2 regions of the Mesorhizobium maamorense genome follow, and region 2 is predicted to be linked to the other one. Evidence: riboswitches for the same ligand, from Rfam matches in the RefSeq annotation. Region 2 holds a riboswitch; the other holds the start of a gene.

Region 1 (8,207 bases), 1.5 Mb from region 2:
CGGAGGCTCAGCCGTGGCCGATCGTGACCGGCCAGGACGCCGAGACCGCCTCGGTCAAGCTGATCATCTCGGGCGAGCAGTACTCGACCGTGTTCAAGGACACCCGTGAACTGGCCAAGGCCACCGTCGAGCTCGTCGACAAGGTGCTCTCTGGCGGCAAGCCGGAAGGCCTCGACACCAAGACCTACAACAACGACGTCAAGGTCGTTCCCTCGATCCTGCTGACGCCGCATGAGGTCGACAAGTCGAACTACCAGGCTCTGGTCGTCGATTCCGGCTACATCAAGGCCGACGAACTGAAGTAAATTCGGTTGCATAGCCAGGGGTCCTGCGTAACGCAGGGCCCCTTTTCGTTCACCAGCGACCCCGGTATGTTGCGGGTCTCGCAGGAGCACTTTACCCATGGCCTCGACGATTTTGGAGATGCAGGACATCACCAAGACGTTTCCCGGCGTCAAAGCGCTGTCGAACGTGAACCTTCGGGTCGAGGAAGGCGAGATCCACGCCGTGGTCGGCGAGAACGGCGCCGGCAAATCGACGCTGATGAAGGTACTGTCGGGCGTCTATCCCTCCGGCACCTATGATGGCCAGATCATCTTTCAGGGCCAGGAATGCCAGTTCAAAGGCATTCATGACAGCGAACGCAAGGGCATCGTCATCATCCACCAGGAGCTTGCGCTGGTGCCGATGCTGTCGATCGCCGAAAACATTTTCCTTGGCAACGAACACGCCCGATACGGCGTCATCGATTGGAACGCCAACGAGGCGCGCACCAGCGCCCTGCTGAAGAAGGTGGGCCTCAAGGAGGACCCCAAGACGCTGATCACCAATATCGGTGTCGGCAAGCAGCAGCTGGTCGAGATCGCCAAGGCGCTGAGCAAGGAGGTCAAGCTCCTGATCCTCGACGAGCCGACGGCGTCACTCAGCGAAAAGGACAGCCAGGCGCTGCTCGATCTTCTGCTCGAATTCAAGCGACAAGGCATGACCTCGATCCTGATCTCGCACAAGCTCAACGAGGTGAACCGGGTCGCCGACAAGGTGACCGTCATCCGCGACGGGCGAACCATCGAGACGCTGTCCAGGAAGGACATCTCGGAAGACCGCATCATCACCTCGATGGTCGGCCGTTCGCTCGACGACCGCTATCCGCCGCGCGAGCCCGATATCGGCGAGGTCGTGTTCGAGGTGAAGAACTGGTCGGTCTATCACCCGCTCCACGCCGAGCGGCAGGTGATCAAGGGCATCGACATCAATGTGCGCAAGGGCGAGGTGGTCGGCATTGCCGGGCTGATGGGCGCCGGACGAACCGAATTCGCCATGAGCCTGTTCGGCCGCTCCTATGGGCGCCGCATCACCGGCGAGGTGCTGCTCAAGGGCAAGCCGATCGACGTCTCCTCTGTGAGCAGGGCGGTCGAACACGGCATTGCCTATGTGACCGAGGATCGCAAGACCTACGGCCTCAACCTCATCGACCATATCAAGCATAACATTACGCTGGCCAATCTCGGCGGCGTGTCGCGCCACAGCGTGATCGATGATTTGCGCGAGCTTGCCGTCGCCAACGACTATCGCAAGCAGACCAACATCCGCGCCTCCAGCGTCTATCAGATGACCGGCAATCTTTCCGGCGGCAACCAGCAGAAGGTGGTGCTGTCGAAATGGCTGTTCGCCGACCCGGAAGTGCTGATCCTGGACGAGCCGACGCGCGGCATCGATGTCGGCGCCAAATATGAAATCTATACGATCATCGCGCGCCTTGCGGCCGAAGGTAAGGCGATCGTGGTCATCTCGTCGGAAATGCCAGAACTGCTCGGCATCACCGACCGCATCTATGTCATGAACGAAGGCCGCATCGTCGGCGAAATGCCCGCGGCGGACGCAAGCCAAGAAAGAATAATGCGCGCCATCGTTCGGGGAGAAGGAAAAGCAGCATGAGCACGGAAAGCGCCCCCGCCCCGCAAAGCAACGTCGCCGAAGATGTAGGGCAGCGTCCACGCATCGCCGTATCGGCGCTGGCGACGAACCTGCGCGAATACGGCCTGATCCTGGCGCTGATCGCCATCATGGTGTTCTTCCAGTTCACCACCTCGGGAACGCTGTTCAAGCCGGTGAACCTGAGCAATCTGGTGCAGCAGAACTCCTTCATCATCGTGATGGCGCTCGGCATGCTGCTGGTCATCGTATCGGGCCATATCGACCTCAGCGTGGGGTCCGTGGCCGGCTTCATCGGCGCGCTGGCGGCGATGATGATGGTGATCTGGCCTCTCGGCATATTCAGCAACCCGCTGGTGGTCTCCATCGTCTGCCTGATCGTGGGCGGCCTCATCGGCGCGGCGCAAGGCTACTGGATCGCCTATCACCGAATACCGAGCTTCATCGTGACGCTGGCCGGCATGCTGATCTTCCGCGGCATCTGCCAGGCGCTGCTCGGCGGCGGATCTTCGGTCGGGCCGCTGCCGCCCGAGTTCAAGGCACTCAGCTCCGGCTTCATTCCAGATGTCATCGGACCGCTGACGCTGATCCCGCCAACGGTGAATGCAGCCGGCAAGACGATTATGGGCAGCGGCCTGACGCTGCACATGACGACGATCGTGCTGGGCCTGATCGCCGTGCTGGCCTATGCCTATTTCGGGCTACGGACGCGACGCAAACGCGAACGCCACGGCTATGAGGCCGAGCCCTTTACCCTGTTCGTCATCAAGACGCTGGTCGGCAGCGCGCTGGCGCTGTTCCTGGTCTACCAGTTCGCCAGCTATCGGGGCCTGCCGGTGGTGCTGCTCGTCATGGGCCTGCTGATCTCGCTGTTCGTCTTCGTCACCAAGCGCATGACGATCGGCCGCCGCATCTATGCGATGGGCGGCAATGCCAAGGCCGCGCAGCTGTCGGGCATCAAGACCGAGCGGCTGACGCTTTACGTGTTCGTCAATATGGGCGTGCTGTCGGCGCTTGGCGGCCTGATCATCGCGGCGCGCCTTGGCCAGGCCGTGCCGGCGGCAGGCCTCGGCAGCGAGCTCGACGTCATCGCCGCGGTGTTCATCGGCGGCGCCTCGGCGATGGGCGGCGTCGGTCAGGTCATCGGCGCGGTGGTCGGCGGCTTTATCATGGGCGTGATGAACAACGGCATGTCGATCATGGGCGTCAATGTCGACTGGCAGCAAGTGGTCAAGGGCCTGGTGCTGCTCGGCGCCGTGATCTTCGACGTCTACAACAAGAACAAGGCCTGAACAGGCTTCAGGCGAGGCAAGCAGGAGGCATACGGTCGCGGCGCTGCCGGCAATTCGCCGGCTTGAAAAAGTCCTTCAGGGACCGGGCTCGCGAGCGCAATCCGGACGACGAGTTCAACCCGTGGCACGGCCAGTCCGAGCCGCGCAGGTCAGGGTTTGCCAGAAGGCAGCCATGCCAAGATATGAGAGAGGACTGATCATGCTGATCTCGCAGATTCTCGACGACGCCGAGACCATCCGTGTCGTTGCACGCACGGGCGGCAAAACCCGGATCATCAACGGCGCGCGCAGCGTCTATTCGCTGGCGATGGAAGCCGCTCGTACCGGCGTGGGCCTTGCCGCGCTGATCGAACGCAAGGGACTTGGCGAGACCGTCGATCTCGACGCCGCCTACAAGAAGGGGCGGCTGCTGTCGCCGATCAATCATCCCGATCCGGCGCATCTGCATCTGACCGGCACGGGGCTCACGCATCTCGGCTCGGCGGCAACGCGCGATTCCATGCACAAGAAGCTCAGCACCGACGGCGAAGAGCAGCTCACCGATTCCATGAAGATGTTCCGCATGGGGCTGGAAGGCGGCAAACCCGCGAAAGGTCAGATCGGGGTGCAGCCGGAATGGTTCTACAAGGGCAATGGCACGATGGCCGTGGCGCCGGGTGCCGCGCTCCTGTCACCGGCCTTCGCCAAGGACGCCGGCGAGGAGCCCGAGGTTGCCGGCATCTATGTCATCGGCGACGACGGCGCGCCGTTCCGGGTCGGCTTCACGCTGTCGAACGAATTTTCCGACCATGTGACCGAACGCGTGAACTACCTCTTCCTCGCCCATTCCAAGCTGCGCAACGCCTCCTTCGGACCTGAGATCCTGGTCGGCGACCTGCCCGCCGACATCAGGGGCTCCTCACGCATCTGGCGCGACAGCAAGTTGATGTGGGAAAAGCCGTTCCTGTCGGGCGAAGCGAACATGTCGCACACCATCGCCAATCTCGAACACCACCATTTCAAATATTCGGCTTTCCGCCAGCCGGGCGACGTGCATGTGCACATGTTCGGCACCGCGACCCTGTCCTTCGCCGACGGCATCAAGACCGAGGCCGGCGACGTGTTCGAGATCGAGGCCGGCGATTTCGGCCTGCCGCTGCGCAACCCGCTCGAAATCGAAAAGCCGGTGAAGGTGGCGGTGAAGGCGCTGTGAGGGTGGCCATCATTTCCTTCTCCCCCTGTGGGATCCGAAGGACGGGGCGAGACCCGTGGCTCGCCCCAGGGCAGTGGCTCAGCGCGCAGCGCCGAGACGGATGAGGGGTGCTGGCTGAAGTGAGGCGTTGGCGTTCCCTGGAACACCCCCCTCATCCGACCTCGCTTCGCGAGGCCACCTTCTCCCACAAGGGGAGAAGGTAAGAAGCGTCTCAGATCTCAATAAATATCGAAATCGAAATACTTGTCCTTGATCTTCTTGTAGGTGCCGTCGGCGACGATGGCGTCGATGGCTGCGTTGAGCTTGTCGCGCAGCGCCGTATCCTCGAGACGCACGGCAATGCCGGCTTCGGTCTCGGTGCCCTTGACGTCGCCGACCATCTTGCAGCAACCGTCGCTCGCCTTCTTCATCCAGTCCATCAGCACGAACTTGTCGGAAAGGACGGCATCGAGGCGGCCGTTCTGGAGATCGGTGATTGCCTCTTCCTGGGTCGGATAGAGCTTCGCTTCGGCGCCGGCCTTGCCATAGACGTCCTGGGCGTAATTGGCCTGCGTGGTCGCCGCCTGGGCGCCGACCGTCTTGCCGGTGAGTGCCGCCGGTTCGGTCGAGGCGATGTCGCTGTCCTTCAGGGCGACGAGCGACAGCGGCGTCGTATAATATTTGTGGGTGAACGCAACCTGCTTCTTGCGCTCCTCGGTGATGCTCATCGAAGCGATGATGGCGTCGAACTTCTTGGCCTGCAGCGCCGGGATAATGCCGTCCCAGTCCTGGGTGACGATCTCGCATTCGACCTTCATCTGCGCGCACAAGGCGTTGGCGATGTCGATGTCGAAGCCCTCGACCTTGCCGTCGGGCGTGATGGTGTTGAACGGCGGATAGGCGCCCTCGGTGCCGATCTTGATTTTCTCCGCCGCATGCGCCGACAGGGCGCCGGCACCAAGCGTCAGCATGGCGGCGGCGGCCGCCGATACGATCCATTTCGAAATCTGCATTTTCATTCCCCTTGAGCGCCGCCACGTCGGCGGCCGGCGAGGCAGCCAAGCATGGCGAGCCGGCGCAGGCAAGTATCTTGCCTGACGGTGATGAGCGTTCAGGGCGCGGCGCGAAAGTGCTTGGACAGCTTCAGGCCCTGCGCCTGGTAGTTCGAGCCGAGCTCGGTGCCGTAAAGCGCCTGCGGCCGCTTCAGCATATGCTCGTAGACCAGCCGGCCGACGATCTGGCCATGATCGAGGATGAACGGCACCTCATGGCTGCGCACTTCGAGCACGGCGCGGCTGCCGGTGCCGCCGGCCGCCGAGTGGCCGAAGCCCGGATCGAAGAAGCCGGCATAGTGGACACGGAACTCGCCCACCAGTGGATCGAAGGGCGTCATTTCGGCCGCGTAGAGCGGCGGCACATGCACCGCTTCCTGGCTGACGAGGATGTAGAACTCGTCCGGATCGAGCACCAACTCGCCGGCGCCGCTCTTGTGGATCGGCTCCCAGAAGTCGACGATCTCCTGCGCCGCGCGTTTGTCGACATCGACGAGGCCGGTATGGTGTTTGCCGCGATAGCCGACCAGCCCGTCACTGTCGCCGTTGAGATCGATCGACAATGCGATGCCGCCGCCGGAGATGTTCGGCGGTTCGGTGGCGACCAGCATTTCGGCCCGGTGCAATTGATGCAACTCTGCTTCCGAGAGCAGCGCATTGCCGGTGCGGAAGCGTATCTGCGAAAGGCGCGAGCCGGCGCGCACGACGATCGGGAAGGTGCGTGGGCTGACTTCGAGATAGAGCGGACCATGATAGCCGACGGCGATCTTGTCGAACTCGTGGCCGCGATCGGTCATCACGCGGGTGAAGATATCGAGCCGCCCGGTCGAGCTCTTGGGATTGGCGGACGCCGAAATTTCCGCCGGCAGCGCTAGGCTTTCGAGCAGGGGCACGATGTAGACGCAGCCGGTTTCCAAAACGGCGCCGTCGGCCAGGCTGATCTCGTGCAGCTTCAGCCGGTCGAGTTTTTCACTGACCTTGTGGTTGGGACCCGGCAGGAAGGACGCGCGCACCCGCCACGCCTTGTCGCCGAGCCTCAGATCAAGGCTGGCCGGCTGGATCTGGTCGGCGTCGAGCGCACGCGACGACTTCAGCGCGCCGGACTGGAACAGCGCCGCAATGTCCTGATCGGGAAGAATTCCTGTCTGCCGCAAAGTCTGGCTCCGCTCTGCTGGTACAAATCTCTTAATGAAGCCGGCAATTGACGCAAGCGTGGCGCGGGTCTAAAGGGTCGTTATCCCGTGGTGATTTGGCCGGTCGGCTTGCAGCCACGTTAAACAAGTCGCTAAAGGACCGTCGGGCCGCAAGGCCGCATGGACCGGTTGCGACTTTTTCGCGGCCGGTTTTTTTGTGTTTGGATAGGACGATGACGAGCAAGACGCGCAACTGGAAGCCTCAGACCGCACTCGTGCATGGCGGAACCCTGCGTTCCGGCTTCGGCGAGACTTCCGAGGCGATATACCTGACCCAGGGCTATGTCTATGAAACGGCCCAAGCCGCCGAAGCCCGCTTCAAGGGCGAGGAACCGGGCTTCATCTATTCGCGCTACGCCAATCCGACCGTCGACATGTTCGAGAAGCGCATGTGCGCGCTCGAAGGCGCCGAGGACGCGCGCGCCACCGCGTCCGGCATGGCGGCGGTGACGGCAGCCCTCCTGTGCAGCGTCAAGGCCGGCGATCATATCGTTGCGGCGCGCGCCCTGTTCGGCTCCTGCCGCTGGGTGGTCGAGACGCTGGCGCCGCGCTACGGCATCGAGGCGACGCTGGTCGACGGCACCGACATCGCCAATTGGGAAAAGGCGGTTCGGCCCAACACCAAGCTGTTTTTCCTGGAAAGCCCGACCAACCCGACGCTTGAGGTGGTGGACATCGCCGCCGTCGCTTCGCTTGCCAATTCGATCGGCGCGCGGCTGGTCGTGGACAATGTCTTCGCCACGCCGCTGCAGCAGAAGCCGTTGCAGCTCGGCGCGCATATCGTGGTCTATTCGGCGACCAAGCACATCGATGGCCAGGGCCGATGTCTCGGCGGCGTCATTCTGTCGGACAAGAAGTGGATCGACGAGAACCTGCACGATTATTTCCGCCATACCGGCCCCAGCCTGTCGCCGTTCAATGCCTGGACGCTGCTGAAGGGCCTGGAAACGCTGCCGCTGCGCGTGCGCCAGCAGACGGAGAGCGCCGGCAAGATCGCCGATTTCCTGGCCGAGCAGCCGGAGATCGCCCGCGTGATCTATCCCGGGCGCGCCGACCATCCGCAGGCTGACGTCGTGAAGAAGCAGATGTCGGGCGGCTCCACCCTGATCTGCTTTGACGTCAAGGGCGGCAAGCAGGGTGCCTTCGCCTTGCAGAACGCGCTCGACATCGTCCTGATCTCGAACAATCTCGGTGACGCCAAAAGCCTGATCACCCATCCGGCGACGACGACGCACAAGAACCTCAGCGACGAAGCGCGCGCCGAGCTCGGCATCGGACCCGGCACGCTCAGGCTGTCGGTCGGGTTGGAAGATACCGACGATTTGCTGGACGACATCGCGCAGGCGTTGAAGGCCCGATGAGGACTGGTGGCAGACCGAGGATTACAGGCCTGCCGCTTTGCGCAATGCTTCGTTCATGCGCGTCTGCCAGCCATCACCACCGGCCCTGAAACGGTCGACAACATCGGCGTCGAGGCGCAACTGTACCGCACGTTTGGGTCGCGCAAGCGGCGGTCGGCCAACTTTGCGGCGCGAAGCGGCATCGGTCGGCTGCGCATCCGGATCGG
Region 2 (8,207 bases):
CGCCGGCTGGGCGCCGAAGTGTGGCTTTGGGCGAGCGCCGGCGATGATCAGGTCGGCGACCAGCTGATATCGGGCATCGAGGCGGAGGGCGTTGATTGCAGCCTCGTCCGTCGCGTCGCCGGAGCGTCCTCGGCGCTGGCCGCCATCCTCGTCGACGGCCATGGCGAGCGCATCATCGTGCCTTTCTACGATCAGCGTGCCCAGGCCGATCCCGACGGCTTGCCGGTCGCCGATCTCACCGCTTTCGATGCCGTGCTGGCCGATGTGCGCTGGCCGGGTGCGGCAGCGCTGGCGCTCAGCGCCGCGCGCGCTGCCGGCCGCCCTGGGATCCTCGATGCCGACACCACGCCATTGGCAGTGCTGGAGCGGCTGTTGCCGCTCGCCTCGCACATCGTCGCCTCCGAACCGGCGGCGCGCATCGTCTGCGGCCAGGCGCTGGACCCGCAGGCCGCATGCGCCGACCTTGCCTCGTGCACCGACGCTTTCGTCGCGGTAACCGCCGGCGGCGCCGGAACCTGGTGGTACGACAGGCAGGCCGGTTGCGTACGTCACGTCGCTGCGCCAAAGGTCAAGGTGGTGGATACGCTGGCAGCCGGCGACGTCTTTCATGGCGCATTCGCAGCTGGATTGGCGCAAGCCATGCCGATCGAGCAGGCGCTGCGCTTTGCCAGCGCGGCCGCGGCGCTCAAATGTCAGCGCTTCGGCGGCAGGCTGGGCGCGCCGGGCCGGGCCGAGACACTGGCGATGATGGCGGCGACCTGGCCTGAAGGAGCCTAGTTTTTCGCCGGATGCTCGACCGCCTGGCGGCCGAAATCCGGCACGTCGATGTCCTGGCCGGCCTCGATGATCGAGCGGCGCACGGCGCGGGTGCGGGTGAACAGGTCGAACAGCTTGTCGCCGTCGCCCCAGCGGATCGCCCGCTGCAGAAAAGCCAGGTCCTCCGAGAACCGCGCCAGCATTTCCAGGATCGCGTCCTTGTTGTGCAGGCACACATCCCGCCACATGGTCGGATCGGAGGCGGCGAGACGCGTGAAGTCGCGGAAACCGGAAGCGGAATATTTGATGACTTCCGTCTTGGTCACCGATTCCAGGTCATCGGCGGTGCCGACGATGTTGTAGGCGATGATGTGCGGCAAATGCGAGACGATGGCCAGCGTCATGTCGTGATGCTGTGGATCCATCGTGTCGATGTTGGCGCCACAACGGCGCCAGAATTCGGAAAGCCTTTCCAGCGCGTCCGGATCCGTGCCCGGCAGCGGGGTGAAAATGCACCAGCGGTTGTCGAAGAGGTCGGCGAAACCGGCATCGGGGCCTGATTTCTCCGTGCCGGCCAGCGGATGGCCGGGAATGAAATGCACCCCACCGGGTATATGCGGCTGCATCTGCGCGATCACGGAAGCCTTGGTCGAGCCGACATCGGTGACGATGGCGCCCCTCTTCAGCGCCGGCGCGATCTCTTGCGCCACCGCGCCGGACGAGCCGACCGGCACCGAGACGATGACCAGGTCGGCATCGCGGACCGCTTCCTTGGCATCTATGGTGTAGGAGGAGCCCAGCCCAAGCTCTTGCGCCCGCGCCAGCGTCGCGGCGCTGCGCGTCGAGATGGCGACATGGCCGGCCAGGCCCTCGCGGCGGATGACGCGGGCCAGCGACGAGCCGATCAGGCCGATGCCGACCAGCGCGATCTTTTCGAACATCGGTGATGCCATGGCGTTCTAGCTTTTCAGGAATGTCGTGAGTGCCGCGACAACGCCGCGATTGGCCTCCTCGGTGCCGACCGTCATGCGCAGTGCGTTGGGAAAGCCATAGCCCGAAACACGCCGCAGTATGTAGCCGCGCTGGGTGAGATAATCGTCCGCCGCCGCGGCCGAATGCTTGCCGTCGTCGGGAAAATGAATGAGGAGGAAATTGCCGACGCTCGGCGTCACCCGCAACCCGAGCCCGGTCATCTGTTCGCTCAGCCAGGCCAGCCAGGTCTCGTTATGCGCGACGCTACGCTCGATATGGGCGCGGTCGCGGACGGCGGCGATGCCGGCCTCGATCGCGGTCGCATTGACGTTGAAGGGACCGCGTATGCGGTTGATCGCGTCGACGATGTGCATCGGCCCATACATCCATCCGATCCGCGCCCCGCCAAGTCCGATCTTGGAGAAGGTGCGGGTCATGACCACGTTCTGAGAGCTGCCCGCGAGCTCGATGCCGGCCTCATAGTCGTTGCGCCTGACATATTCGGCATAGGCGGCATCGAGCACCAGAAGCACGTTCTTCGGCAGGCCGGCATGCAGGCGGCGCACCTCCTGGAACGGCACGTAAGTGCCGGTTGGATTGTTGGGATTGGCGAGGAACACGATCTTCGTACGTGGCGTGACAGCCGCCAGGATCGCATCGATGTCGGCGCGCTCCTGGGTCTCCTTGACCGCGACAGGCGTCGCACCCGCCGACTGGATGTAGATCTTGTAGACCATGAAGGCGTGTTCGGTGAATATGGCCTCGTCGCCGGGCGCGAGATAAGTCTGCGCCAGCAGGCCGAGGATCTCGTCGGAGCCGTTGGAACAGATGATGTTCTGTGCGTTCAGACCATGCACCTCGGCGATTGCTTCGCGCAGGCGCCGGGCGGTGCCGTCGGGATAGACGTCGAGCTTGGCGGCGACTTCGCGCGCGGCCTCGATTGCCTTCGGCGAGGGGCCGAGCGGGTTCTCGTTCGACGACAGCTTGTGGACCTTGTCCACACCGGCGGGGGCCGAGCTCTTGCCCGGCACATAGGCCTGGATGTCCATGATGCCCGCGCGCGGGGTTGGACGTGCCTTGTCCGAGGTCTGGCTCATATCGCAAAATCCGTCGAGAACGCCTCCATCCTGGAAGCCGCTGCGGAAATACAAGCCATGGCCGGCAATGTCGAGAGGTGGCAGTGGTGCCAGCAGGCGGCATTGACGGCGAGGCAGGTGAGTTCTAGAAGGGCAGCGACAGTTCCGTGGTGATTTGGCCGGTCGGCTTGCAGCCACGTTAAACAATTCGCTAAAGGGCCGTTTGCGCGACGTAACCGGCTTTGCGAAGGCATTGCCGGTTTTTTATTGTCCGCGCCCGGCCGGACGAACGCATCGGCCGCGCTGACATCGGTAGCGATTTCCGTAAAAGGCAAGGGTGCAGCAAGAGAGACGAGATGGCCGCTCAGCGCGCTGGCAGAACCAACAACGAGGCAGACCAACCGTCGAGTCCGGTCGTGCGCTTCGGCGCCGACAAGCCGCTCAAGCTCGACGCCGGCACGCTGCTGTCGCCGTTCCAGATCGCCTACCAGACCTACGGCACGCTGAATGACGCCCGTTCCAACGCCATTCTCGTCTGCCACGCATTGACCGGCGACCAGCATGTGGCCAGCACCAATCCAGTGACCGGCAAGCCGGGTTGGTGGGAAGTGCTGATCGGCCCCGGCAAGATCATCGACACCAACCGTTTCTTCGTCATCTGCTCAAACGTCATCGGCGGCTGCCTCGGTTCCACCGGCCCGGCATCCACCAATCCCGCCACCGGCAAGCCTTATGGGCTCGACCTTCCGGTCATCACCATCCGCGACATGGTGCGTGCCCAGCAGATGCTGATCGATCATTTCGGCATCGAAAAACTGTTTTGCGTGCTCGGCGGGTCGATGGGCGGCATGCAGGTGCTGCAATGGGCGTCGAGCTATCCGGAGCGTGTTTTCTCGGCGCTGCCGATCGCCACCGGCGCGCGGCATTCCTCGCAGAACATCGCTTTCCACGAGGTCGGCCGGCAGGCCGTGATGGCCGACCCCGAGTGGCATGGCGGCAAGTATTTCGACCACGGCAAACGCCCGGAAAAGGGGCTCGCCGTGGCGCGCATGGCCGCCCACATCACCTACCTGTCGGAAGCAGCCTTGCACCGGAAGTTCGGCCGCAACCTGCAGGACCGCGAAGCGCTGACCTTCGGCTTCGACGCCGATTTCCAGATCGAGAGCTATCTGCGTCACCAGGGCATGACTTTCGTCGACCGCTTCGACGCCAATTCCTATCTCTATATGACGCGGTCCATGGACTATTTCGACCTCGCCGCCGACCACGGCGGCAGGCTGGCCGATGCTTTTGCCGGCACCAAGACCCGCTTCTGCCTGGTGTCGTTCACCTCGGATTGGCTGTTCCCGACCGAGGAGAGCCGCTCGATCGTCCATGCGCTGAATGCCGCCGGCGCGTCGGTGTCCTTCGTCGAGATCGAGACCGATCGCGGGCACGACGCCTTCCTGCTCGACGAGCCGGAACTGTTCGCCGCCATCAATGGCTTCATCGGCTCGGCCGCGCGAGCGAGAGGGCTCGGCGCATGACCCCGCAAAATTGCAGACCTGTCCATCAAGGGTCACGCACCACGACAAGGGGCAAGCCATGAGCGTCAACCGCGCCCAGCGCGTCGATCTCGAGGTGATCGCCGGTCTGATCCCGCCGCAATCGCGGGTGCTGGACGTCGGCTCCGGCGACGGCTCGCTGCTCGAGCTTTTGCAGGAAACCAAGCAGATCGACGGCCGCGGACTGGAGCTGTCGCAGCGCGGTGTCAACGAATGCGTGGCGCGCGGCCTTTCCGTCGTTCAGGGCGACGCCGACAAGGATCTCGAATTCTATCCCGACAAGGGTTTTGATTTCGTCGTCCTGTCGCAGACCTTGCAGGCGACCCGCAACCCGAAGCTCGTTCTCGACGAACTGCTCAGGATCGGCGAACACGCCATCGTTTCCTTCCCCAATTTCGGCCACTGGCGGGTGCGCCTGTCGCTGTTCGTCAAGGGCCGCATGCCGGTGACCAAGGACCTGCCCTATTCCTGGTACGACACGCCGAACATCCACTTCTGCACCATCCGCGACTTCGTCAATCTGTGCGAGGAGCTTGGCGCGACCGTGGAAAGGGCGACCGCGCTCGACGCCAACGGCCAGAAGATCGGCCTGTCGATGCCATGGTGGTTCTGGAACTTCTTCGGCCAGCAGGCAGTGTTCTTGTTGAAGCGATAAGGGCCATCCCGGAGGTGGCTATGACACCCCCTTTTCGGGCGAAGTCGAGCTGCAGGCTGGTCTCTGCGACGAAGGTCATCAGCAGGTTGGGACGCATAGCCCGGCGAAGGCTCACCGATCGAGCTCCGGGAAATACGGATCCGACAAGAACCGTCTGTCGCGTTCGCCTTGCAGGCAGTCGATCGGAGCCTCGGCTTCGGCGGGAATGATCCTGGTCTCGTTCTGAACGCCGCTCACTTCGAGGATCAACTTGCGCCGGATCGCCGTCGAGAATTCGGCGGCTGTATAAATCGGCAGCACGAAGGAGCCCGGCCCGCCGGTTACGCACTGGGCGTAATACCGGTCGAGATGGCTGAAGGTGGGCGATGGATTGATCAGGATCGGCAGGCCGTTGATGACGATGCCTCTGGCGTTTGCCGCATCCCGCGTGGCGGTGACGGGCAGCCCGATATTGTTTGGTCCGTCACCGGAAATATCGATGACGCTGCGTTCGCTTTCGAAAGTAGTGCGGTCGAAAAGCCCTGCGCCGAAGGCGAGCGCGCCGGAGATCGACGTGCCGCGGAAGCTGCGGAACGGGCGGGCTGCAATCTTGTCGGCAAAAGCGTTGGCGCTCTCAGCGCCGTCGATGACCTGCCAGCCGATGAGCGCGTCGTCGCGCACAGTGCCGGCCCATTCGAAATAGGTGAGCGCGATGCGACCGGCGTTCCCGGCGCGGACCGCCTTGATGAAGTCGGGATGACGCAGCGCCTCCACATAGCCGGCGCGCTGCAGGGCGAACTCCTTCTCGTCCATCGACAATGAGATATCGACCGCCAGCACCAGTTGGACATCAACGGCCAGACTATCCGGCGCAGGCGCAGTCACGGCGGCCTCGGTGCAGGCCAGGCAGGCAAGCAGGCTGAGAGCATCAAGCATGGCCGGCTCAAGCTATGTTTCCGGTGCGATCTTCCCTCGCGATCACGGCGAAATAAAGCTGCCGCGTGACGTGGCGCGGGCTGGTCCGAATAGATGCCGGAAGTGCTATTTCTTGCGGCGAGGAGCGGCCGGCGGCGGCTCGATCGCGCCTGCCCTTATGCGCGCGGGCTTCAGAGCCGGCACGCCGGACGCCTTCACGATGGTCAGTGCGCGCGGGAAGAATTGATTGTTGTGCTGGCCGCGGCCTATATTGAGGATCGTCGCCCCGCCCAGCCGCTTCTCCAGCATCGACAACACCCGCCGCAGTGTCGGTCCGTCGAAGGCATCGAGAGCCTCATCGATGATCACCCATTTTGGTTGGCGCAGCACGAGGCGGGCAAAGGCCAGCAGGCGCAGTTCGTCGTCGGCCAGTTCATGCTCCCAGCGCGCGCTGCGGCCGAGCGACGACGACAGGTGTTCCAGGCCGATCTCGGCCAGCACGGCTGAGATATCGGCATCGCTTGCCGGCGCAACCCCGTCCACGCGGTCGAGCACTTCGCGCAGCGTGGCGGTTGGGAAGTAAGGCGTGCGCGGCACGAAGATGGGCGTCTCTCCCGCCGGCATGCCGATGCGCCCGCTCCCCCACGGCCACAGGCCGGCAATGGCGCGAAAGAACAGCGTCTTGCCCGCGCCAGGCTCGCCGGTGAGCATGACGCGTTCGCCGGCGTGGATCTCGACATGCTGGTCGGCGAGCCTCGTGCAGCCCTCCGGCGAGGCCACTTCGAGTTTCTCGAAGGTCAGCTTGCCGTTTGCATTCTCGCCGAATTCGATGCGCCTTTCCTGGCCGTGCAGCACATCGGTCTCATCCAGCGCAATGCGGAAATCGGCGACGCGCATCAGCGTCGCGCGCCAATCGGCGATGCTGCCGATATTGTTGATGAACCAACGCAATGAAGAATGGACCTGATTGAAGGCGCCGACCGCCATCATCAGTCCGCCGAAGCTGATATCGCCCGCGAAATAGACCGGCGAAGCGACCAGGATGGGAGCCACCACGGTGATCCAGCCATAGGTGTCCGTCACCCAGGCGAGATTGATCTGGGCGTTATAGATGCGTCGCATGGCGCCGAGCACGGTGCCCAGGTCGGTTTCCAGCCGCCGCCTGGCATCGGGCTCGCTTCGGGCGAGCGCGATGGCATCGATGTTCTCGTTGACGCGCACCATCGAGGAACGCAGCTCCGCCTCGCGTGTGTAGCGGTCGCTGTTGAGGTGGATCAGTGGCCGTCCGACCAGCCAGCTCAGCCAGGAAGCCGTTCCGGCATAGAGGATGGCCGCCCACACCATGTAGCCCGGTATGGCGAGCGATGTCCCGCCGACATGGAAGACGAAGCCCGAGGACAGCTCCCACAACACGCCGACGAAGGAGGCGAGCAGGATTAGGGATTGCAGCAGGCCAACGCCAAGATCCGTCGACAGGTCGGAAAGATGGCTCGCGTCCTGCTGCATGCGCTGGTCGGGATTGACCCCGATGGCGCCTGCATGCGCCAGGCGAAAAGCGCGCGCCGGCCGCATCCATCCATCGATCAGATCGAGCGTCAGCGCCTCGCGCAGCTTCAGCCGGATCGTCTGATTGAGCCAGGTCTGGCCGACATTGAGCACAAGAAGCCCACCGGCAATCGCGGCAAAAATGGCGAGCTGGTGCAGGAAGGCCTGCATGTCGCGGCGTGCAAGCGCATCGTAGAAAGGCTGGTTCCAGCGGTTGAGCAGAACCTGGCCGATCGAGGTCGCGACAATGACGGCAACCATTCCGATGGAGGCCCAGCGTAGCCCTTTGCGGACCGGCGACCCGGCAAGCGCCAGCTTGATGGTTGCCACCTGATCACGCAGGCTCGAAGCTTCGACCGCAGCGATAGGCCGGGCAGAGGCATCATTGTCCGGATAATCGGCCATGAGCTGAAGTCCTTGCGTTCAAAAGCGGTGCTGAAAACCGGATGAAGTGTAGTGACGCCACTGGTCACTCAGCCAGGCTGCGAGCCCGTCAGCGACAGATAGGTCGCGAAATGCCGTCCGGCGCAAGTTTCTGGCATGATCACGAAGGTGTCATTCGCGGACCCGGCGATGTCGTGGCCCCGGTCTCTATTCGCCGGCCGAGCCGCGTTGCTGCATGCGGCGAAAGCACCGGCACGAAAACCCGTCGGGAAGCGCGCTGGGCGGCCGGCACGCCCTGATAGAGCCGCTTCTGCGCCTCGACCACGATGACGCCGGAAAAGATCGGCCACAGCCGCCGGCCGGCGCGCTCCACCATATTGT

What was found. A riboswitch is a leader RNA that binds a small molecule or an ion and turns the genes downstream of it on or off. The one in region 2 is predicted to bind S-adenosylmethionine.
Region 1: linked by a shared signal. The riboswitch ahead of ACIU1A_RS32040 (O-succinylhomoserine sulfhydrylase) and the one ahead of ACIU1A_RS24590 (homoserine O-acetyltransferase) in region 2 are both predicted to bind S-adenosylmethionine.

Annotation. Positions count from the first base shown of each region.
Region 1 covers NZ_CP173356.1:6,441,767-6,449,973, reverse strand. The annotation lists gene chvE (multiple monosaccharide ABC transporter substrate-binding protein) at 1-305, shown strand, start outside; gene mmsA (multiple monosaccharide ABC transporter ATP-binding protein) at 403-1,935, shown strand; gene mmsB (multiple monosaccharide ABC transporter permease) at 1,932-3,224, shown strand; gene araD1 (AraD1 family protein) at 3,424-4,416, shown strand; gene ACIU1A_RS32050 (ABC transporter substrate-binding protein) at 4,635-5,408, opposite strand; gene ACIU1A_RS32045 (2'-deoxycytidine 5'-triphosphate deaminase) at 5,507-6,601, opposite strand; SAM riboswitch at 6,679-6,756, shown strand; gene ACIU1A_RS32040 (O-succinylhomoserine sulfhydrylase) at 6,814-8,001, shown strand; gene ACIU1A_RS32035 (BrnA antitoxin family protein) at 8,023-8,207, opposite strand, start outside.
Region 2 covers NZ_CP173356.1:4,915,449-4,923,655, forward strand. The annotation lists gene ACIU1A_RS24575 (sugar kinase) at 1-777, shown strand, start outside; gene ACIU1A_RS24580 (prephenate/arogenate dehydrogenase family protein) at 774-1,709, opposite strand; gene hisC (histidinol-phosphate transaminase) at 1,716-2,825, opposite strand; SAM riboswitch at 2,962-3,039, shown strand; gene ACIU1A_RS24590 (homoserine O-acetyltransferase) at 3,161-4,330, shown strand; gene metW (methionine biosynthesis protein MetW) at 4,389-5,003, shown strand; gene ACIU1A_RS24600 (DUF1194 domain-containing protein) at 5,115-5,918, opposite strand; gene ACIU1A_RS24605 (ABC transporter ATP-binding protein/permease) at 6,024-7,847, opposite strand; gene ACIU1A_RS24610 (class I SAM-dependent methyltransferase) at 7,987-8,207, opposite strand, start outside.